DNA from 3 places in the Blastococcus sp. HT6-30 genome. Region 2 is predicted to be linked to each of the others. Evidence: predicted binding sites of a transcription regulator. Region 2 holds the regulator's gene; each other region holds the start of a gene.
The links. The regulator LexA, encoded in region 2, represses DNA repair genes until DNA is damaged. The targets are predictions, from matches to a motif close to TCGAACANNTGTTCGA.
Positions count from the first base shown of each region.

Region 1: the regulator LexA is predicted to act here: its motif matches at 2,636-2,651, upstream of ABC795_RS02495 (DUF222 domain-containing protein).
Region 3: the regulator LexA is predicted to act here: its motif matches at 4,108-4,123, upstream of ruvC (crossover junction endodeoxyribonuclease RuvC).

Region 1 covers NZ_CP155792.1:531,746-538,748, reverse strand. The annotation lists gene ABC795_RS02500 (DNA repair helicase XPB) at 1-392, shown strand, start outside; gene ABC795_RS02495 (DUF222 domain-containing protein) at 544-2,631, opposite strand; gene ABC795_RS02490 (DEAD/DEAH box helicase family protein) at 2,997-4,781, shown strand; gene ABC795_RS02485 (ArgE/DapE family deacylase) at 5,232-6,506, shown strand; gene ABC795_RS02480 (metal-dependent phosphohydrolase) at 6,503-7,003, shown strand, end outside.
Region 2 covers NZ_CP155792.1:2,568,066-2,575,068, forward strand. The annotation lists gene ABC795_RS12360 (vitamin B12-dependent ribonucleotide reductase) at 1-1,478, opposite strand, end outside; gene nrdR (transcriptional regulator NrdR) at 1,625-2,179, opposite strand; gene ABC795_RS12370 (hypothetical protein) at 2,417-2,701, opposite strand; gene ABC795_RS12375 (LysM peptidoglycan-binding domain-containing protein) at 2,916-3,428, opposite strand; gene lexA (transcriptional repressor LexA) at 3,636-4,397, shown strand; gene ABC795_RS12385 (hypothetical protein) at 4,401-5,405, opposite strand; gene ABC795_RS12390 (phosphatase PAP2 family protein) at 5,413-6,132, opposite strand; gene hflX (GTPase HflX) at 6,183-7,003, opposite strand, start outside.
Region 3 covers NZ_CP155792.1:1,626,844-1,633,846, forward strand. The annotation lists gene ABC795_RS07840 (hypothetical protein) at 1-536, shown strand, start outside; gene pdxS (pyridoxal 5'-phosphate synthase lyase subunit PdxS) at 587-1,495, shown strand; gene ABC795_RS07850 (DUF418 domain-containing protein) at 1,760-2,590, shown strand; gene pdxT (pyridoxal 5'-phosphate synthase glutaminase subunit PdxT) at 2,614-3,276, shown strand; gene ABC795_RS07860 (YebC/PmpR family DNA-binding transcriptional regulator) at 3,273-4,034, shown strand; gene ruvC (crossover junction endodeoxyribonuclease RuvC) at 4,142-4,711, shown strand; gene ruvA (Holliday junction branch migration protein RuvA) at 4,708-5,343, shown strand; gene ruvB (Holliday junction branch migration DNA helicase RuvB) at 5,340-6,464, shown strand; gene yajC (preprotein translocase subunit YajC) at 6,610-6,924, shown strand; gene secD (protein translocase subunit SecD) at 6,939-7,003, shown strand, end outside.

The DNA.
Region 1 (7,003 bases), 1.7 Mb from region 2:
CGGTCATCCAGGGCTCGACCACGAACAAGGAGCGGGAGCGGCTCTTCCAGGCGTTCCGCACCGGGGAGATCAAGACCCTGGTCGTCTCCAAGGTCGCCAACTTCTCCATCGACCTGCCCGAGGCCGCCGTCGCGGTGCAGGTGTCGGGGACGTTCGGCTCTCGGCAGGAGGAGGCCCAGCGGCTCGGCCGGGTGCTGCGCCCGAAGGCCGACGGCCGGCAGGCGCACTTCTACACGGTGGTCAGCCGCGACACCCTCGACAGCGAGTACGCCGCGCACCGGCAGCGCTTCCTCGCCGAGCAGGGCTACGCCTACACGATCGTCGACGCCGCCGACCTGGCCGGCCCAGGCGAGGTCAACGGCCCCGACTGGGTGGACGAGCCCGCGGACTGACCCCTCGCGTCACCGGATGCCGGTCGGCAGGTGATCGACGGAGCCGACCGGCACCACACCTTCCACCCGGGCCACCGCCTGCGGGGCGTCCGCCCCGAGCGCGACGGTGACGCAGCGCGCCATGCGGCCGGACCGTGGTGCCGTCGACGCCTCAGTAGGGCGGCGGCGAGGTGCCCGCCACCAGGCCGGTCGGGCTCGTCACCGTCAGCGTGCCGTCGGCGGCCAGGTGGTGCGTCCACCCGGGCGCCTGGTGCTTTCCGCGGTGGTGGGACGTGCAGTAGCCGACGAGGTTCGCCGTGCTCGTCTCGCCGTCGGGCCACCGCCGGTCGTGGTCGAGCTCGCCACCGCGTGGCACCGGCCGGTGGCAGCCGGGGAACCGGCACCGGCGGTCGCGGGCACGGACGTAGCGGTCCAGCGCTGCGCTGGGGCGGTAGCCGTCGGTGGGTGATGGCGGGCCGAGCCCGGGTCGCCCGGCGAGGTCGTGGTCGCACCGGACGGGGTCGCGGCGGCAGCTCGCGGCGCCGCAGTGCGCCAGCCGCCGCAGCTCCCGGCTGTCGGTCAGCGCCAGGAGGGCGCCGGTCAGCTCGTCGACGACCGCGACCCGGGGGCGGTCCACCAGGCCGCCGCCGGCCGTCGCGTCGAGCAGGGAGGTCAGCGCGGTCCGTTGCGCGACGCCGGCGACGCGGAGCGCGGCCAGCGCGTCGGCCGCAGCGGACACCTGCCCTGCCGGGCCGCGCTGCCATGCGTCCTCATCGTGGGCGTCGAGGCGCTGCGCCGCCGTCACCGCGCACTGGGCACGGCCGACCGCCCGCTGCAGATCGAGCAGGACCCCACCCGCCGACTGGACGGCACGGTCCGCCGCAGCCCAGCCGCCCCCCGAGGGCCCCGCGGCCACGCCTGGAGCGGGATCCTCCTCGGGCGCATGGTCGATCGCGTCTTCGGGCGAGGTATCGGCCGCACGGTCGGACCAGGAATCGAGCGCCTCGTCGGGCACGGGGTCGAGCGCGTGGTCCGGCGAGCCGGCGTCGGCCGGTGACCCCGGGTCGTCCGGTGGCCCCGGGTCGTCCGGATTCCCGAGGTCGGCCGCCGAGGGCATCCGCTCCCAGCGAGCGACCTCTGCCCAGTACCGGGCCATCTCCTCGGGTGGCGGATCGTCCTCGCCGCCCCACTCCTCGAGGACCCGCGCCTCGGTGGCCGTCCACCAGTCGGCGAGGGCCTCCTCGTCGCTCGCTCCCGGCCCCTCGATCCGGTTCGGGTCCGCCGACCGGGCACCCGGCGGCACGCCTGGCCACCTCCCGGGCGGCGCGGGATCGGGCAGCAGCCCCAGGGCGCGGGAGAGGGCGCGGACCATCTCCGCCGGGACCGGCTGCCCGCCGATCTCCCCCGGTTCGTCGCCACCCAGCAGGGTGCGCACGCCGGCGACCACGGTGAGCTGCGCCTGCACGGGCGGAAGGCCGTTCTCGCCGGGCCGCAGCACGAGGTCGAGCAGGCAGTCGGCCATCTTCTGGCCGCGGGTGCGCTGGTCGTCCGGGTCGGCGTCGAGGGCATCGGCGTACCGACCGAGCGCAGCCAGCAGCGCCTGCGCCTCGGGCACGGTCAGCAGGGCGCTCAGCACGGCCATCCCGTCCTCAGTGTGGGGCCGCACCGACACCCCGCGTCGGCGCAGCGCCCGGTGCAGCCGGTCGGCGGCGTCGCGGGCGTCCCGCCGGAGCACCAGGCGCCGCGCCTTGGCGCCCAGATGCGCGGGTGTGGCGACCCGTCCCGCCGCCCAGGCCAGCAGCTCGGCCTCGACCTCACCGCGGACCGTCGCGTCGGCGATCGGCGCGACCTTGTCCAGCATCGGCCACAGCTGCCCGACGTGGAGCGCGCCCGACTCCAGCCCGGCCAGGGTGCGAGGCAGCCGGTGCACGAGGGTGAGCGACCGGGCGAGCAGCGCCTCGGCCGCCTGCGACGAGATCGACAGCGCGACGACGAGCTCCTGAGCCGCCCACTCGCTGACGTCGGCGAGCACCTCGGGACGGGAGGCCCGGCGCTCGCCGCTCATGGCACCCGGCTCCCCCGGCTGCCGGTCGGCCGACGCGGGCCGGGTGGCGGCGAACTCGGCCACCGCCCGCGCCCGCAGTGCGGTCTGCCGGGCGATCTCCCGGTCGGCGGCCTGCACCGCACCGAGGGGCCCGGACGCCCAGGCCGCCGACGGCGCACGCGGCGGGGCACCCGTCGTCGGGGCGACATCCTTCATGGGATCGATCGTATGTTCGACCACCGACAGTTCTCGCCGACCCGGGCAGGAGCGGGGACGAGTCGGGCAGTGCGGTGATCTGCTGCGCACCGGGCCAGCAGCCGGGCGCGCGGGTGCGAGACCTCCCGGTGACGCTGGACGAGCTTCTCCCGGGGCTGCCCTGACCCGTGCGTCGGGCGTGACCGGCGTGACGTGACGGGTCGGTCCGGCACGCCGGTGATCCACGCCATACCGCCGTCGGGACTCGAGCGAAAGACCGCTGGTCAGCGGCGTGCGTGGCCGCCTCCATACGGGGCGGTGGCGGTGGCGCGCGGGAGGGCCCCGTTGGGCGTGTTGCCCGGTCGCCGACCAGAATGGGCCCCGACATGGCGACTGCAGCAGCAGCGGCGGCCCGGGCCCCGCAGACGACCAGCCGACCGCTCCGGGCATGGCAGCAGGCTGCCCTCGGCCAGTACGAGGAAGCCTCCCCCAAGGACTTCCTGGTCACCGCTACGCCGGGCGCCGGCAAGACGACCTTCGCCCTGACGCTGGCCGCCCGGCTGCTGTCCCGCCGTGAGGTCGCCCGCGTCGTCGTCGTCTGCCCGACCGACCACCTGCGCCTGCAGTGGGCCGAGGCCGCCGACGCGATGGGCATCGTCCTCGACCCGAACCTGACCAACGCCGTCGGGCCGGTCCGCGCCGGCACGCAGGGCTACGTGACCACCTACGCGCAGGTCGCCGGCAAGCCGATGCTGCACGCCGCTCGCTCCACGGCCGTGAAGTCGCTGGTGATCCTCGACGAGGTCCACCACGCCGGCGACGGCCTCTCGTGGGGCGAGGCGGTCGAGGAGGCGTACGGCATGGCCGCCCGCCGGCTCTGCCTCACCGGGACGCCGTTCCGCACCAAGCCCGACGAGCGCATCCCCTTCGTCCGCTACGAGGAGGACTCCTTCGAGGGCGACGACGGCTCCGGCGGGATCGGGCTGGTCAGCAGGGCTGACTACACCTACGGCTACAAGGAGGCGCTCGCCGACAACGTCGTCCGCCCCGTCGTCTTCGCCGCGTACACCGGCACCTCGCGCTGGCGGAACTCCGCCGGCGAGGTCGTCGCCGCCTCGTTGAGCGAGGCCGGCACCAAGTCGGTGGAGATGCAGGCCTGGCGCACCGCGCTGGACCCCAAGGGCCAGTGGGTGCCGCACGTCATCGCCGCGATGGACGACCGGATCACCCACCTCCGTGAGGAGGGCGGCATGCCCGACGCCGCCGGGCTGATCCTCGCCAGCGACCAGGACGACGCCCGCGACTACGCCAAGATCGTGCGGCGGGTCACCGGCAAGGCGCCAGAGCTGATCCTGTCGGACGACCCGAAGGCGTCGAAGAAGATCGAGAAGTTCAACAAGGGCGGTGCCCGGATCGCGGTCTGCGTGCGGATGATCTCCGAGGGCGTCGACGTCCCGCGGGCCGCCGTCCTGGCCTGGATGACCTCCTACCGGACGCCGCTGTTCTTCGCCCAGGCCGTCGGCCGCGTGGTCCGCTCCCGGGCCTCGCACGAGTCGGCGACGGTGTTCCTCCCCGCCGTCCGTCCGCTGCTGTCGCTGGCCGCGTCCATGGAGGAGCAGCGCAACCACGTGATGCCGCCGCCCAGGACCCAGCCCGACGAGGAGCTGGAGGCGCTCGACCTGCCGCCACGGGAGCCGCGCGAGGGCGAGCTGAAGCAGTGGGAGGCGCTGGAGGCCGACGCCCGCTTCGCGCACGTCCTCCACGGCGGGACGGCGCACACCGGTGAGGGCCGCCCGGCGCTCGTCGCGCCCGAGGAGGAGGACTTCCTCGGCATCCCCGGCCTGCTCACCCCCGAGCAGACGGCGTCGCTGCTGGCCAAGCGGGACGACGAGCTGCGGGTGCGGATCGCGGCGAGCCACCGGAACGACGGCGACGACTTCATGGTCGTCGAGGACCACCCCGACGAGGACGACGCCGGCCGCTCCTGGCGCGACGCCGCGGAGCTGCGCCGGGAGATCAACCGGCTGGTCAACCGGGTGGCGGCGCGCACCTCGCAGCCGCAGGCCGTGGTGCACACCCAGCTGCGCCAGTCGGTGCCCGGCCCGCCGTCGGCGTCGGCGTCGGTCGACGTGCTCCGCGCGCGCCGGGAGCGCCTGCGCACGATGCTCTAGGTGGAGCGACCCCCGCTGGGCGGTGAGCGGTCCGAGCGGCCCTCACGACGATCGGCCCCACCCTGAGGGTGGAGCCGATCGGGAAGTGAGGTCCGGACCGGATGACGGCCGCCTCGCGGCGAGATGCACAACGCGGCTCCAGGCCCCCGACCGAGGTCGGGGCGGTAGTCCGTGAAGGCGTAACCAAATGGCACCCGGGGGCACGATGCACCCGGCCCGGACGTCTTCGAGGCTACCCGCGCACTCCGGGCCGACACCCGTCCGGCAGGACTTTTCAGTTCTCCGCGCTCGCCCTGCGTGCGGAGTCGACCGTGGGCGCTGACACGATGACCACGCCGGCTTCTTCGCGGCGGTCTGCCCGGCCTGGACGACCGCGCCGGTCCGAGGTCCCCGCGCACGCCGGCGCCGCACCGTCCCGGCCCGTCGGCGACGCGTGCCAGACTCCCGCGCATGGCCGACCTCACCGCCGTCGAGGCGCGCGTGCTGTCCGCCGTCGACGAGCAGTGGGCGGTGGACCGGCTCTGCACCATGATCGCCGTCCCGTCGGTCGGGGGGAGCGCGGCCGAGAGCGAGGTCCAGCACCTGCTCGGCGACTGGCTGGACGAGCTCGGCTGCACCGTCGACCGGTGGCCGATCGACCTGGTGGAGGCCGCGAGCGCCCCCGGCGCCCCCGGCCAGGAGGTCGTGCGCAGCGAGGCGTGGGGCGTCGTCGGCACGGTCGACGGCGCCGAGGACGGCGCGCCGGCGCTGGTGTTCGCCGGGCACACCGACGTCGTCCCGCCCGGCGACCGCGACCTGTGGGCCGGCGATCCGTTCGTCCCCCGGATCAGCGGCGGCGCCGTGCACGGCCGCGGCGCGTGCGACATGAAGGCCGGGGTGGTCTCGTTGCTGGCGGCAGTGCACGCCCTCCGGACGGCGGGGGTGCGCCTGGCCCGCCCGCTCGCGCTGCACGGCGTCGTCGGCGAGGAGGACGGCGGCCTCGGCGCCTGGGCCACGCTGCGCCGCGGCCACACCGGCGAGCTGTGCGTCATCCCCGAGCCCACCGCCCGGGCCGTCGTCACCGCCCACGGCGGGGCCCTCACCTTCCGGCTGGAGGTGAGCGGCCACGCCGCCCACGCCGCCATGCGCGACCGCGGCGTCAGCGCCGTCGAGCTGTTCGCGCACGTGCACGGGGAGCTGCTCGCCTTCGAGGCCGAGCGGCAGCGCGACGCCGATCCGCGCTTCGGCGAGGCCCGCTTCCCGCACGGCATCTCCATCGGCCGGGTACAGGCGGGCGACTGGGCCAGCTCCGTCCCGGACCGGCTGGTCGCCGAGGGCCGGTACGGGGTGCGGGTCGGTGAACCCCTGGAGACGGCGAGGGCGGCGCTCGAGGCGCGGCTGGCCGAGCTCTGCGCGGCGCACCCGTGGCTGGCCGCGCACCCGGTCCGGCTCACCTGGACCGGCGGCGCCTTCGCCAGCGGCGAGCTGCCGGCCGGCTCCCCGCTGCTGCCCGCGGTCATGTCCGCCGTGGTCGACGCCGGCGGCGCCGAGCCGGCCGAGCGCGCCATCGCCGCGGGCACCGACCTGCGGCTGTACGCCGCCGCGGGCATCCCCACGCTGCACTACGGCCCAGGCGACCTGCACCTCGCGCACGGGCCGCTGGAGTCGGTACCCGTGGCCGACCTGGTCACCGCCGCCCGCGCGTTCGCCCTGCTCGCGGTGCGCACGTGCGGGGTCCTCCGGTGAGCGGCCCGGTCGGCTTCGAGGCCTGGGCCGCGCTGGCCGGCGACTCCCCCACCTCGCGCACCGAGTGGGCCGCCGTCGTCGCCGCGTGGAGCGAGCCGCACCGCCGGTACCACGACCTGGCACACCTCGCGGCGGTCCTCGGCCTGGTCGAGCGGCTGGTCGCCGACGTCCCCGACCCCGACGCCGTGCGGCTGGCCGCCTGGTACCACGACGTCGTCTACGACCCGCAGCGGACGGACAACGAGCAGCTCAGCGCCGCCCGCGCCCGCGCCGGCCTGCGCGGGCTCGTCCCGGACGAGCGGGTCGAGGAGGTGGTGCGGCTGGTGCTGCTCACCGACGGGCACGACGTGGCACCCGGCGACGCCGACGGCGCAGCCCTCTGCGACGCCGACCTCGCGGTGCTCGCCAGCCCGCCGGGGGCGTACGCGGGCTACGCGTCGGCGATCCGCGCCGAGTACGGGCACCTGGACGACGAGACGTTCACCGCCGGGCGGATC
Region 2 (7,003 bases):
GCGAAGCCCTCGTAGGCACCCACGATGCCGGCGAGCTCGGCCGAGCGCCGGTAGGCGGTGCCGGTCATCAGCGAGGTGATCGCCGCTGCCAGCGTCTGGCCACCGCGCGAGTCGTAGGCGTGGCCGGTCGCCATGAGCAAGGCGCCCAGGTTGGCGTAGCCGATGCCCAGCTGGCGGTAGGCGCGGGTCGTCTCACCGATCGGCTCGGTCGGGAAGTCCGCGAAGCAGATCGAGATGTCCATCGCGGTGATGACCAGCTCGACGGCCTTCACGAAGTTCTTGGCGTCGAACGTGCCGTCGTCCTTGAGGAACTTCATGAGGTTCAGCGACGCCAGGTTGCACGAGCTGTTGTCCAGGCTCATGTACTCCGAGCAGGGGTTGGACGCGTTGATGCGGCCGGTCTCGGGGTTGGTGTGCCAGTCGTTGATCGTGTCGTCGTACTGGATGCCCGGGTCGGCGCACTCCCAGGCGGCCTGGGTGACCTTGCGGAACAGCGACTTGGCGTCGACCGTCTCGATGACCGATCCGTCCAGGCGGGCGCGCAGACCGAACTCGTCGCCCTCCTCCACCGCGCGCATGAACTCGTCGGAGACACGGACGGAGTTGTTGGCGTTCTGGTACTGGACGCTGGTGATGTCCTTGCCGCCGAGATCCATGTCGTACCCGGCGTCGCGCAGCGCGCGGATCTTGTCCTCCTCGCGCGCCTTGGTCTCGATGAACTCCTCGATGTCGGGGTGGTCGATGTCGAGGACGACCATCTTGGCCGCGCGCCGGGTGGCGCCACCGGACTTGATGGTCCCGGCCGAGGCGTCGGCGCCGCGCATGAAGCTGACCGGGCCCGAGGCGGTGCCGCCGGAGGAGAGCAGCTCCTTGGAGGAGCGGATGCGGGAGAGGTTCAGGCCGGCACCGGAGCCGCCCTTGAAGATCAGGCCCTCCTCGCGGTACCAGTTCAGGATCGAGTCCATCTCGTCGTCGACGGCGAGGATGAAGCAGGCGCTGACCTGCTGCGGGGCGCTCGTGCCGACGTTGAACCAGACGGGCGAGTTGAAGCTGAAGTACTGGTGCAGCAGCATCCAGGTCAGCTCGTGCTCGAAGATCTCGGCGTCGCCCTCGGTGGCGAAGTAGCCGTGCTCGCGGCCGACCTCGGTGTAGGTGAGCACCACGCGGTCGATCAGCTGGCGCAGGCTGGCCTCCCGCTGGGAGGTGCCGACCGCGCCGCGGAAGTACTTCGTGGTGACGATGTTGGTGGCGTTGATGCTCCACTCGGCCGGGAACTCGACACCGCGCTGCTCGAAGTTGATCGAGCCGTCCCGCCAGTTGGTCATGACGACGTCGCGGCGCTCCCAGGTCACCTCGTCGTACGGGTGCACACCGGCGGTGGTGAAGACGCGCTTGATCTTGAGGCCCTTGCCCCGGCTGGGCGCCTTGGCGCCGCGGCGGGTGCGGGGACCGGCCACGCGGTCGTCGGTATCGGTCATGGTGTGTAGCTCTCCCTGGTCGTGTGTCGCGTGGTGCTTCGCGGGGCTGCGCGGTGGTGCTGCGCGGTGGCGGATCGGGGGCTGGGGAAGAGCCGCGATCGGTAACTGCTCGAACTGCTGTCTATCGGGTGGCACTGACGGGTTTCTCAGGTGCCGGCAGGGCTGCCGGAGGCGACCGGCTGCCCCCGGCCCCCACCCCGCCGGCGGACCGGCGGGTCCCCCTGCATGCCCGGCAGCGGCGGGGTACCCGCCGCCAGGTGCCGGGCACGCAGCTCGGTGATCTCCTTCTCGAAGTCCTCGAGCGAGGTGAAGGCCCGGTACACGCTGGCGAAGCGCAGGTAGGCGACCTCGTCGAGCTCGCGCAGCGGTCGCAGGATCGCCAGCCCGACCTCGTGGCTGGGCACCTCCGCCGCGCCGCTGGCGCGGATGGCGTCCTCCACCTGCTGGGCGAGCAGCTTGAGCTGGTCCTCGTCGACCGGACGGCCCTGGCAGGCCCGCCGGACGCCGGCGACCACCTTGCTGCGGTTGAAGGGCTCGCTCACGCCGTTGCGCTTGACGACGGCGAGCACCGCCTCCTCGACGGTGGTGAACCTCCGCCCGCACGCGGGGCAGGACCGGCGACGCCGGGTGGTGGCGCCCTCATCGGCCTCGCGCGAGTCGATCACCCGGCTGTCGGCGTTGTGGCAGAACGGGCATCGCACGGTGGTTCACCTCCTTCTTCCTGCACCCCCACCGGCCGGCTGTGGACCCTCTTGGGGACATCCGGTGGATGCGCCGGGGAGAACCTGAGGACCAGCCTGTGGACGGGCTTACAGCTCTGTAACTACTAGATGTAGGGGAACCCTAGGACGCGCCGCACAAGATGTGCAAGTGATCGTTTCCTCGGCGTGTTCCGCCCCGGCACTGCCGTGCGCACGCGGAACACCGGATCCCAGCAGTCACAGGACATGCCCGGCGTCTCGGACCAGCGGAAGGCTCGCGGTGGCGTCGGCACCGGCGGAGCGCCCGCCGCGAACTGCGGACACCGCCCGCGCCACGGCCACGCGCTGCGTCGCGCGAGATGCCGCGACGACGGCCGCAGCGGGTGCGGCGACAGGCGGCTCGGGCAGCCGCACGGTCGACAGCTCGCTCCACGCCGTCGCCTCGGCGCCGCCCACGACGACCCGCACGCACACCTGGCAGGTGCCCGAATCGTCATGCCGACAGCCCGGCAGCCCCTGCACACCAGGCACCGACCTGGTGGGCCTCGACGGCCTGGGGTCGGCAGGGCGGACACCGCGGCGCGGTTCTCCATGACGCTGGACTGCGACAGGCGGCGAGGGTGATGGCCAACACAGACGGCCGACGCTTCAACACGCACGGTCGAGGAGCTCGTCGGGCCGGGCTGGGCACCTCTTGCCGCGGCCGGCGGAGTCCACCGGGCTCGGGGGAGCTGACTCAGGGCAGCCGCAGGACCTGCCCCGGCAGGATCGCCGAGCCGTCGAGGCCGTTCAACAGCTGGATGCCGTCGACGACCTCCCGCACGTCCCGCCCACCCGCCGCTGCGCTCGCGATCGACCACAGCGTGTCCCCCGGCTCGACGATGACCCTCGTCGTCCCCATCAGCTCCAGGCCGGCACCGTCCCCGCCGAGCACCGCGGTCCCGAGCGCGACCACGCAGAGGACCAGCAGCAGCGCGAGGGCGGCCACGAGCCGGCGACCGCGAGCGGTCAGCCGGAGAGGTGGCAGCGCCGGCTTCCCCGGCCACCCTGCGGCATGCCCCAGGGCTACGGCGGGACGGGCGCCGCGCGCCGACCGGCCCGCGGCCCCACCTCCGGCCGCCGGTGCGACCGCGTAGGCGCGCGGGACCGGCGGCAGCACGCGCAGGTGCCGCTCCGGCCGCCGCTCGAGCCGCTCCCGCACCGCGCCGGGCATCTCTCCGCGCACCGTCGCTGCCGCACTGCCGGCCATGGCTTCCCGCTCCTCACCTGGCCGGATCCCCCCGGCCCGAACGCCTGTTCGATTCAAACGCTTGCCCGATGTCTACCGCACGGGTCCGACAGGAGCGACGCGACACGGCAACTTTCGAACACGTGTTTGAACTGACCGGCGATCGGCGCTACGGTCGCTACGACGACCAGGCTGATCAGCTGCGCGGGCAGCCGGCGAGGAGGAGACGTGACGAACTCGAGCGGGACGTCCGGCGGCCGACGCGGGAGCCGGAGCGCCGCCCCGGGGACGGCCGACGCCTCGGCGTCGGTGCGCGCCTTTCCGGACCGGACGGCCGACGGTGACGGACTCACCCAGCGGCAGCGCCGGGTGCTGGAGGTCATCCGCGACTCGATCGACCGTCGCGGCTACCCGCCCTCGGTGCGCGAGATCGGCGAGGCGGTCGGGTTGTCGTCGGCCTCCTCGGTCGCGCACCAGCTGTCGGTCCTCCAGAAGAAGGGCTGGCTGCGCCGCGACCCCAACCGGCCGCGCGCCCTCGACGTCCGGCTGCCCGGCGACGCAGGACGCGCCGCCGCCGTCGAGCCGCTCGTGGTCGGCGACGGCGAGCAGGCCTCTGCCCCGACGTACGTACCCCTGGTCGGGCGGATCGCCGCCGGTGGTCCCGTGCTCGCCGAGCAGGCGGTGGAGGACGTCTTCCCGCTCCCCCGCGAACTCGTCGGCGAGGGAACGGTGTTCATGCTCAAGGTGGTCGGTGACTCGATGGTCGAGGCGGCGATCTGCGACGGCGACTGGGTCGTCGTCCGCCAGCAGCCGACGGCCGAGAACGGGGAGATCGTGGCCGCCATGATCGACGGTGAAGCAACGGTGAAGACCTACAAGCGCCGCGACGGTCACGTGTGGCTCCTGCCGCAGAACCCCGCCTACGAGCCCATCCCCGGCGACGAGGCCACGATCCTCGGCCGGGTCGTGTCGGTCCTGCGCAGGGTCTGACCGTCAGGGACGACGACGCAGGCGGCTGCCCAGCCAGACCACGAGGGTGGCGACGGCGGCGGCGATCAACGCGGCCGCGACCGGTGAGCGGTCCGAGCGCACCAGCTCCTCGAAGCCCGGCAGCGGGTCCGCAACCGGTGCCGCCGTCGCCGCGGGCGGTGCGCCGGCCGGGAGGGGTACCACGGTGACCGCGCTGGGCAGCCCCTCGCTGGCGACCACCAGCGCGCGCGAGTCGGCGGTGAAGCTGACCGCCTCGCCCTGCGGTGACTCCGGCAGGGCCACCCGCACGGGCTCACCGGCCAGCGCGCCCGGGACGTCGGAGGCGGTCAGCGGCCACACGTAGGCGTCGGTGTAGGTGCGCAGCGCGACGGCGCTGCCGTCCGACGCGACCGCCCCACCGGTGATCATCAGCTGACCGGCCCGGCCGACCGGTCCGCCGGGGGTGCCGGTCAGCGTCACGTTCACGGTGGCGACCCGTTCCATGGGCGCCGTTCCGCCGTCGGCGAGGGCACCGGCCGGCCGGTACACACCGCTGGAGCCCAGGACCTCCTTGGTCACCACGTACGGGGTTCCGTCCGGGGTCACCAGCAGCGCTTCGGCGTCGTGCGCGCCGTCGGGATAGGTCAGCCGGTGCAGCGCGGTGCTGCCGTCGGGGCGGAGGACGTGCAGCGCGACGGTCGCGCGGTCGACGTTGTTGTCCCCGGTGTCGGCGATCCAGACGCCGCCGTCCGGTCCGACCGCCAGGTCCTCGGGGTCGTACGGGTCCACGGGGGCGGACTGGACGTCGATCACCGCGCACGCGTCGTCGAGCCCGTAGACGGCGACCTGGTCGCCGCCGTCGTTGAGCGCGAGCACCTGCTCGCCCACGGCGACGAGTCCCGAGACCTCGGCGAGGCGCGGATCGGTGATCGAGCACCGCACTGTGGGTGCTGCGCCCCCGGCCCCGGCGATCCCGGGGACACCGAGCAGGACGCCGGTCAGCGCGGTCGCCAGGACGAGCCGCCTCACGGCGCCGCTATCCGGTCCGGCCTGCTCGGGCACGGACGAAGCGTGACAGCACGAGCGCGTCCAGTGCATGAACCACGCCCAGCAGCACGATGCCCACAGCCGCTCCCACGACGGCGTCGGTGACCCAGTGGAAGTCCAGCGACACCATCGCCACACCGGTGGCGACCGGTCCGGCCACGCTCAGCCACCAGAACGTGCGCTGCACCGCCGACGGCAGTCCGTACTCGACCGCCTGCCACCGGGCGACGCCCCACATGAGCACGGCGTTGGCCACGTGCCCGGAGGGGAAGGAAGCGCCGTCGGGGTGGAAGTAGTACGACCCCGGAAAGGCCGGGGCGGTGCGACCGATGCCGTGCTTGATGGCGTAGACGCCGGCGGTGAGCACAGCGAGGGCGAGCGCGACCCGGGCGATCGGCAACCACGTCCGCCGCCGCCAGAAGAGGTAGCCGAGCAGACCGGCGAGCACCGCGAGGATGGTGACCCGCCCGCCGAGCTGGGTGACCAGCCAGACCACGGGGTAGCCCGCGGTGCCCCGCAGTCCCCAGTCACTGACGACCTCCGAGACCAGCAGGTCCAGCCGCTCCAGCGAGCCGTGGGTGAGCAGGTCGGCGGTCACGAGGACCGGGACGAGGACCGCCACGCCGACCAGCCACCACGGCGGCCGACCGGCCGAGACGACGGGCGCGGAACCGGGAAGACCGGTCTCCCGCACCGCGCCCCTCGCCACGCCGCAACCGTACCGGGCCGTGACCGGATCGTGATCGATGCGGCCGGAGGTCAGGCGACCGGAGCCCCGAACTCCTCGAGTGCGGCCGCGAGCGCTCCGTCCACCCGGGCGGTGAGCCGGGTGCCGCCGCCCTCGTGCTGCTCGCTGAGGACCTCGCCGTCCCGGTGCACGCGGGCCACCAGGTCACCCCGCTCGTAGGGCACCAGCACGTCGACGTCGACGTCCGGGTGCGGCAGACGCTCGGCGACGAGCCGGCGCAGGGTGTCCATGCCGGCCCCGGTCCGGGCGGAGACCCAGACGGCGCCCGGCAGGGCCTGGCGAAGGGCGAGGATGTCCTCCTCGCTCATCGCGTCGACCTTGTTGACGACGATGACCTCCGGGACCGCCGACGCGTCGATCTCGTTCAGCACGACGTGGACGGCGTCGATCTGGCCGAGCGGGTCGGGGTCGGAGCCGTCGACCACGTGCAGCAGCAGGTCGGCCGCGGCCACCTCTTCCAGGGTGGAGCGGAAGGCGTCCACCAGCTGGTGCGGCAGGTGGCGCACGAAGCCGACGGTGTCGGTGAGCGTGTACTCCCGGCCGTCCGGCGACTGCGCACGGCGGACCGTCGGGTCCAGGGTCGCGAACAGCGCGTTCTCGACGAGCACGCCGGCGCCGGTGAGCTGGTTGAGCAGGCTCGACTTACCGGCGTTGGTGTACCCGGCGATGGCCACGCTCGGAACGGCGTTGCGGCCGCGGCTGGACCGCTGGGTGGCCCGCGCGGTTGCCATGCCGGCGATCTCGCGGCGCAGCTTGCTCACCCGGGCGCGGATGCGCCGCCGGTCGGTCTCGATCTTCGTCTCGCCGGGACCACGGGTACCGATGCCGCCAC
Region 3 (7,003 bases), 940 kb from region 2:
GGTTGCTGCTCGCCGCCGGTGTCCTCCTGGTCCTGCTCGCCTGGGCCGGGTGGACCCTCACCCGCCTGCGGCGGCTCGCCGCGCGGGTGGACCGGGCGTGGGCGACGCTGGACGCCCAGCTGCAGCGCCGGGCGGGGCTGGCCGAGGAGCTCGCCCGCAGTTACCCGGCGGCCCTGGGTCCGGAGCTGGCCGCCCGGCTGGCCGCCGACGCGGCCGAGGCACGGACCCCGCGGAGCGACGGTGACCGGGAACTGGCCGAGAACGCGCTCGGCCACGACCTGCACGAGCTGCCGGCCGACCTGCCGGGCGTGCCGGCGGCGCTGCGCGCGGATCTCGCGGGAACCCAGACGCGGGTCGCGCTGGCCCGGCGGTTCTACAACGACGCGGTCCGGGACACCCGGGAGTTGCGCGGCCACCGGTTCCCGCGCTGGGTCGGACTGCACCGGTCCCACCGGCTGCCGCGGTACTTCGACATCGACGACCGGCTGGGCGCCGTGATCAGGGACGCCGACCCGGCGGGCCGCCGGTCGGGCTGACGGCCGTAAGATCGGGCGCAACTCATCTCGGCGACCGAAGGCGGACACCAGTGGCAGGGCACCTCGACCGGACGGGCAGCGCGACCGGGACCGACCGGGTGAAGCGCGGGATGGCCGAGCAGCTCAAGGGCGGCGTCATCATGGACGTCGTCACCCCGGAGCAGGCGAAGATCGCCGAGGACGCCGGCGCGGTCGCGGTCATGGCGCTGGAGCGGGTGCCGGCCGACATCCGCGCCCAGGGCGGCATCGCGCGCATGAGCGACCCCGACATGATCGAGGGCATCATCGGCGCGGTCTCGATCCCCGTCATGGCCAAGGCCCGCATCGGGCACTTCGTCGAGGCGCAGGTGCTGCAGGCGCTCGGGGTCGACTACATCGACGAGTCCGAGGTGCTGAGCCCCGCCGACGAGGCCCACCACATCGCCAAGAGCGAGTTCACCGTGCCGTTCGTGTGCGGCGCCACCGACCTGGGGGAGGCGCTGCGCCGGATCTCCGAGGGCGCGGCGATGATCCGCTCGAAGGGCGAGGCGGGTACCGGCAACGTCGTCGAGGCGACCCGGCACATGCGTGCCCTGCGCGCGGGGATCAAGCGCCTGGCCACCCTCGACGAGACCGAGCTGTTCGTCGCCGCGAAGGAGCTGCGCGCGCCGTACGACCTGGTGGCGGAGGTCGCCCGCCTGGGCAAGCTGCCCGTCGTCCTCTTCACCGCCGGTGGCATCGCCACCCCGGCCGACGCGGCGATGATGATGCAGCTCGGCGCCGAGGGCGTGTTCGTCGGCTCGGGCATCTTCAAGTCCGGCGACCCGGCCCAGCGCGCGGCAGCGATCGTGCAGGCGACGACGTTCTTCGACGATCCCGACGTCATCGCCAAGGTCTCCCGGAACCTGGGAGAGCCGATGGTGGGCATCGACGTCGCGATGCTCCCGGAGAGCGAGCGGTACGCCACCCGCGGGTGGTGAGCGTGGACGTCCAGCGCCGCATCGCCGGGCTGGACGTCGCGCGCGGGCTGGCCGTCCTCGGCATGTTCGCCGCCCACATGAACGTGGGCGGCGAACTGCGGCCGGACCCGCGTACCTGGTCCGCGCTCGTCGACGGCCGCTCGTCGATCCTCTTCGCCACCCTGGCCGGCGTCTCGGTCGCCCTGCTCTCCGGGCGCACCCGGCCGCCCGCCGGCCGCGAGCTGACCCGGGTGCGGCTGCCGGATCCTCGCCCGCGCGCTCTGGGTGTTCGCGATCGGCTGGGTACTGCAGCAGCTGGGCACCTTCGTCGCGGTCATCCTCGGCGTCTACGGGGTGCTCTTCGTCCTGGTGCTGCCGTTTCTCCGCTGGCCGGTGCGCCGGCTGCTCGTCACCGCGGCCGCCGTCGCCGTCGCCGTCCCGCCGCTGCTCGTGGTCGCCGGGCAGGCGCTCACCACCGCGGGGGTGGCGGACGCGCTCGTCCCCTCGCTGCTGGTCACCGGCTACTACCCGGCGCTGCTGTGGATCGTCTTCGTCCTGGTCGGACTGGCGGTGGGGCGTCTCGACCTGTCCTCCGTCGCCGTGCGGCGCCGGGTGGCCGCGACGGGCGGTGTCGCCGCGGTCGTCGGCTACGGCGGTGGCTGGCTCAGCGCGCGGCTGCTGGCCGGTGGTGTGCCGTCCGCTGGCCCGGAGACCGGCTTCGGCGTCCCGGGGATCGTCAGCATCCGCTGGCTGACCGGCGCCGAACCGCACAGCGGGACCACCTTCGAGGTCGTCGGCTCCACCGGGTTCGCCCTCCTGGTGGTGGTGGCCTGCCTGCTGGTGGCCGAGCGGCTGCCGCGTCCGGCCGCGCCGTTCGCCGCGGTGGGGGCGATGGCGCTGACCGTGTACTCCGCCCACCTCCTGGCCATCCGGATCCTCATGGACGCCACGCCGGGCCGGGTGCAGGGCCCGGTGCTGTGGCTGTGGTTCGCCGGAGCCGCGCTGGTCGGCGCCGTCGTGTGGCGGCGCACGGTGGGCCGCGGACCGCTGGAGTCACTGCTCACCTGGACCTCGAGCCGGGCGGCCGGGCTCGCCCCGTCGTCCCCGGCCCGCTGAGCGGCGCCGTAGCGTGGGCGGCCGTGTCCACCGGCTCCGCACGTCCTGTCATCGGGGTCCTGGCGCTCCAGGGCGACGTCCGCGAGCACGTGGCCGCGTTGTGGGCCGAGGGCGCCGACCCCCGGCCGGTGCGCCGCCCGGAGGAGCTCGACGGCGTGCACGGCGTCGTCGTCCCGGGTGGCGAGTCGACGACGATGGCCAGGCTCGCCGGCCGGTTCGGCCTGCTGGAACCCCTGCGGGACGCCGTGCGCGCGGGCCTGCCCGCCTACGGCACGTGCGCCGGCATGATCCTGCTGGCCGACCGGCTGCTGGACGCGCCGCCGGACCAGCCGACGATCGGTGGCCTGGATGCCACCGTGCGGCGGAACGCCTTCGGCCGGCAGGTCGACTCCTTCGAATCGCGCGTGGATCTGGCCGGTCTGGACGGCGGCGCGCTCCACGCGGTCTTCATCCGGGCGCCGTGGGTCGAGGAGGCCGGCCCCGGGGTCGAGGTCCTCGGCCGGGTCGTCGGGGGTCCGGCCGACGGTAGGATCGTCGCGGTCCGCCAGGGGAACGTGGTGGCCACCAGCTTCCACCCGGAGTTGACCGGGGACCGCCGGGTGCACGCGCTGTTCGTCGACATCGTGCGCGGTCACCTGGCCGAGAGGGCCGGCCTGGACGCCGGGGACGAGAGGGGACTGCCGTGAGCGGCCATTCCAAGTGGGCGACGACGAAGCACAAGAAGGCCGGCATCGATGCCAAGCGGGGCAAGCTCTTCGCCAAGCTGATCAAGAACATCGAGGTCGCGGCCCGCACCGGCGGCGGTGACCCGGCGGGCAACCCGACGCTGTTCGACGCCATCCAGAAGGCCAAGAAGAGCTCGGTCCCCAACGACAACATCGACCGCGCCGTCAAGCGCGGCGCCGGCCTCGAAGCCGGCGGCGTCGACTACCAGGGCATCACGTACGAGGGCTACGCCGCGGGCGGCGTCGCCGTGCTCATCGAGTGCCTGACCGACAACAAGAACCGCTCGGCCATGGAGGTCCGCACCGCCATGACCCGCAACGGCGGTTCGATGGCGGACCCGGGATCGGTCTCCTACCTCTTCTCCCGCAAGGGCGTCGTGGTCGTGCCCCGGGCCGACGGCGTCGACGAGGACAGTGTGCTCCTCGCCGTCCTGGACGCCGGTGCCGAGGAGGTCCGCGACCTCGGCGACACCTTCGAGGTGCTGTGCGAGCCCGGTGACCTCATCGCCGTGCGCACGGCGCTGCAGGATGCGGGCATCGACTACGACTCCGCCGAGGCCGGCTTCCAGCCCAGCGTGCAGGTGGAGCTCGACGAGGACGGCGCGGGCAAGGTATTCCGGCTCATCGACGCCCTCGAGGACCTCGACGACGTGCAGAACGTCTACGCGAACTACGACGTGCCCGACGAGGTCATGGAGAAGGTCGCGGCCGAAGCCTGACGCCCGGGCGAGGCGGTCGACGAGCCCGTGGGCGTGTTGCGGGCGCGCGCCGGGAGCTTGCGGTTAGCGTAGGTCGAACAAGCGTTCGGTTCGGCGGAAGGCTTCTCATGCGGGTGCTCGGCATCGACCCGGGTCTCACCCGGTGCGGCTGGGGTGTGGTCGACGGGCGTCCCGGCGCGCGTCCCTCGGCGATCGGGGTCGGCGTGGTCCGCACCGTGCCGGAGCTCGACCTGGAGCTGCGGCTGCTGGAGCTGCACACCGCGGTGACGGCGCTCCTGCGCGAGCACCGGCCCGACGTCGTGGCGATCGAGCGGGTCTTCACCCAGAACAACAGGGGCACCGCCACGGGGACGGCGCAGGCGGCCGGCGTCGCCGCGCTCGCCGCGGCGCAGGCCGACCGGCCGGTCGCCTGGCACACCCCCAGCGAGGTCAAGGCGGCCATCTCCGGCAACGGCCGCGCGGACAAGGATCAGGTCACCCTGATGGTCACCCGGGTCCTCGGGCTCGCCGCCGCCCCCAAGCCGGCCGACGCCGCCGACGCGCTGGCCCTCGCGGTCTGCCACGCATGGCGCGGCCCGGCCCAGCAGCGGCTGCGCACCGCCGCGATCGCCGGCGGCATCGGCGCCCCCGTGCGCGCCACCACGCTGCCGCGCTGGACGGGGGTGGCGGCCCGATGATCGCCAGCGTGCACGGCCGCGTGGCCGCCGTGGGGCCCGACGGCGCCGTCGTCGAGGTCGGCGGGATCGGCCTGGCGGTGCAGTGCACCCCCGGCACGATCGCCCGGCTGCAGGTGGGCGAGGCCGCGCGGCTGGCCACCAGCCTCGTGGTGCGCGAGGACTCGCTCACCCTGTACGGCTTCGCCGACGACGACGAGCGCCAGCTGTTCGAGCTGCTGCAGACGGCGAACGGCGTCGGCCCGCGCCTGGCCCAGGCCGTGCTGGCCATCCACCCGCCGCGGGAGGTCCGCCGGGCGGTGTCGATGGCCGACGTCAAGGCCCTCATGCAGGTACCCGGCATCGGGAAGAAGGGTGCCGAGCGGCTCATCCTCGAGCTGCGCGACCGCCTCGGCTCGACCAGCACCGACACCGCGCTGGACGCGCCGGCGCCCGCCGGCCTGCCGGTCACCCCGGTGGCCCCGTGGCGCGACCAGCTCACCTCGGCGCTCGTCGGGCTCGGCTGGAGCGCCAAGGAGGCCGAGAACGCGGTCACCCAGCTCGCGCCGGTGGCCGACGAGCAGGTCGTCGCGACGGGCAGCGTCGAGGTCGCGGTGCTGCTGCGCCAGGCCCTCCAGCTCCTGGGCAGGGCATGAGCGCCCCGTTCGACCGCTCGCTGACCGGCGAGCTGGCCGGTGAGGTGCCCCCGGAGTGGGCGGTGTCTCCGCAGGCCGGCGACGAGGAGCGGGTCGTCGAGTCCGCGCTGCGGCCGCACTCGCTGGAGGACTTCATCGGCCAGCCGAAGGTGGCCCGCCAGCTCGCTCTCGTCCTCGAGGGCGCCAAGCGGCGTGGCCGCACCCCCGACCACGTGCTGCTGTCCGGGCCGCCCGGGCTGGGGAAGACGAGCCTGGCGCTGATCATCGGCTCCGAGCTCGGCACGTCGGTGAAGATCACCAGCGGGCCCGCCATCGAGCGCTCCGGCGACCTCGCCGCCATGCTCTCCAACCTCGCGCCCGGCGACGTCCTGTTCATCGACGAGATCCACCGCATCGCCCGCCCCGCCGAGGAGCTCCTCTACATGGCGATGGAGGACTTCCGGGTCGACGTCGTCGTCGGCAAGGGGCCCGGTGCCACGGCCATCCCGCTGGAGATCAACCCGTTCACCCTCGTGGGCGCCACCACCCGTGCCGGGCTGCTCACCGGCCCGCTGCGCGACCGGTTCGGCTTCGTCGGCCAGATGGAGTTCTACGAACCCGCCGACCTGCGGCGGGTGCTCGCCCGCAGCGCCGCGCTGCTCGGCGTGGAGCTGACCGACGAGGGCTCGGCCGAGATCGCGGGCCGGTCCCGGGGCACCCCCCGGATCGCCAACCGGCTGCTGCGCCGGGTGCGCGACTACGCCGAGGTCGAGGCCGACGGCCGGGTCACCCGCGAGGTCGCCGAGGCGGCGCTGGCCCTCTACGACGTCGACCACCTCGGCCTGGACCGTCTCGACCGCGCCGTCCTCGAGGCGCTCGTGGTCAAGTTCGGTGGCGGGCCGGTGGGCGTCGCCACCCTCGCGGTGGCGGTGGGGGAGGAGCCGCACACCGTCGAGGAGGTGTGCGAGCCCTTCCTCGTGCGGGCGGGCCTGCTGGCCCGCACCCCGCGCGGGCGCGTCGCCACCGAAGCCGCCTGGCAGCACCTCGGACGCCCGGTGCCGCGGGGCGGCGTCCCCCTCGGGCGGGTCACAGCAGACCCGCAGGCACCGGGGTCGTCGTCAGAAGCACTGTTCGACGCCTAGACTCCCGGACGCTGGCGCGCAACTCGCAGGCCGGGGACGCGCGCGTCCCGTCCGCCCGCGCGTGCCGGTGCCGACGTACCCGAGCGGTCCCGTCCCGGACCGCACCACCGCGGAGCACCAGCCGCGGAAGAGAGGCGCACCTGTCGTGGAGTTCTTCCCGCTGATCATGCTGGCCCTGCTGGCCGTCGTGCTGTTCGTGCTGCCCGCCCGGCAGCGCAAGCGCATGCAGGAGCAGAACGCCGCCATGCAGGCCTCGCTCACGATCGGCACCCCGGTCATGACCTCCAGCGGGCTGCACGGCACCGTCGCCGCGCTGGGTGACACCACGGTCGACCTGGAGATCGCTCCCGGCGTCGTCGTCACGTTCGCCCGCCAGGCCGTCCTCGAGGTGCGGCGCCCGGCCGACGCGACGCAGGCGGTCGACGACGACCCCTCGCGCCCGGCCGACGGCACCGTCTGACCCGGACGACCTCCGTGGCCAACCGCTCGCTCCCCGCGGGGCGCTACTTCGCCGCGTTCGCGCTGATCGTGGCGCTCCT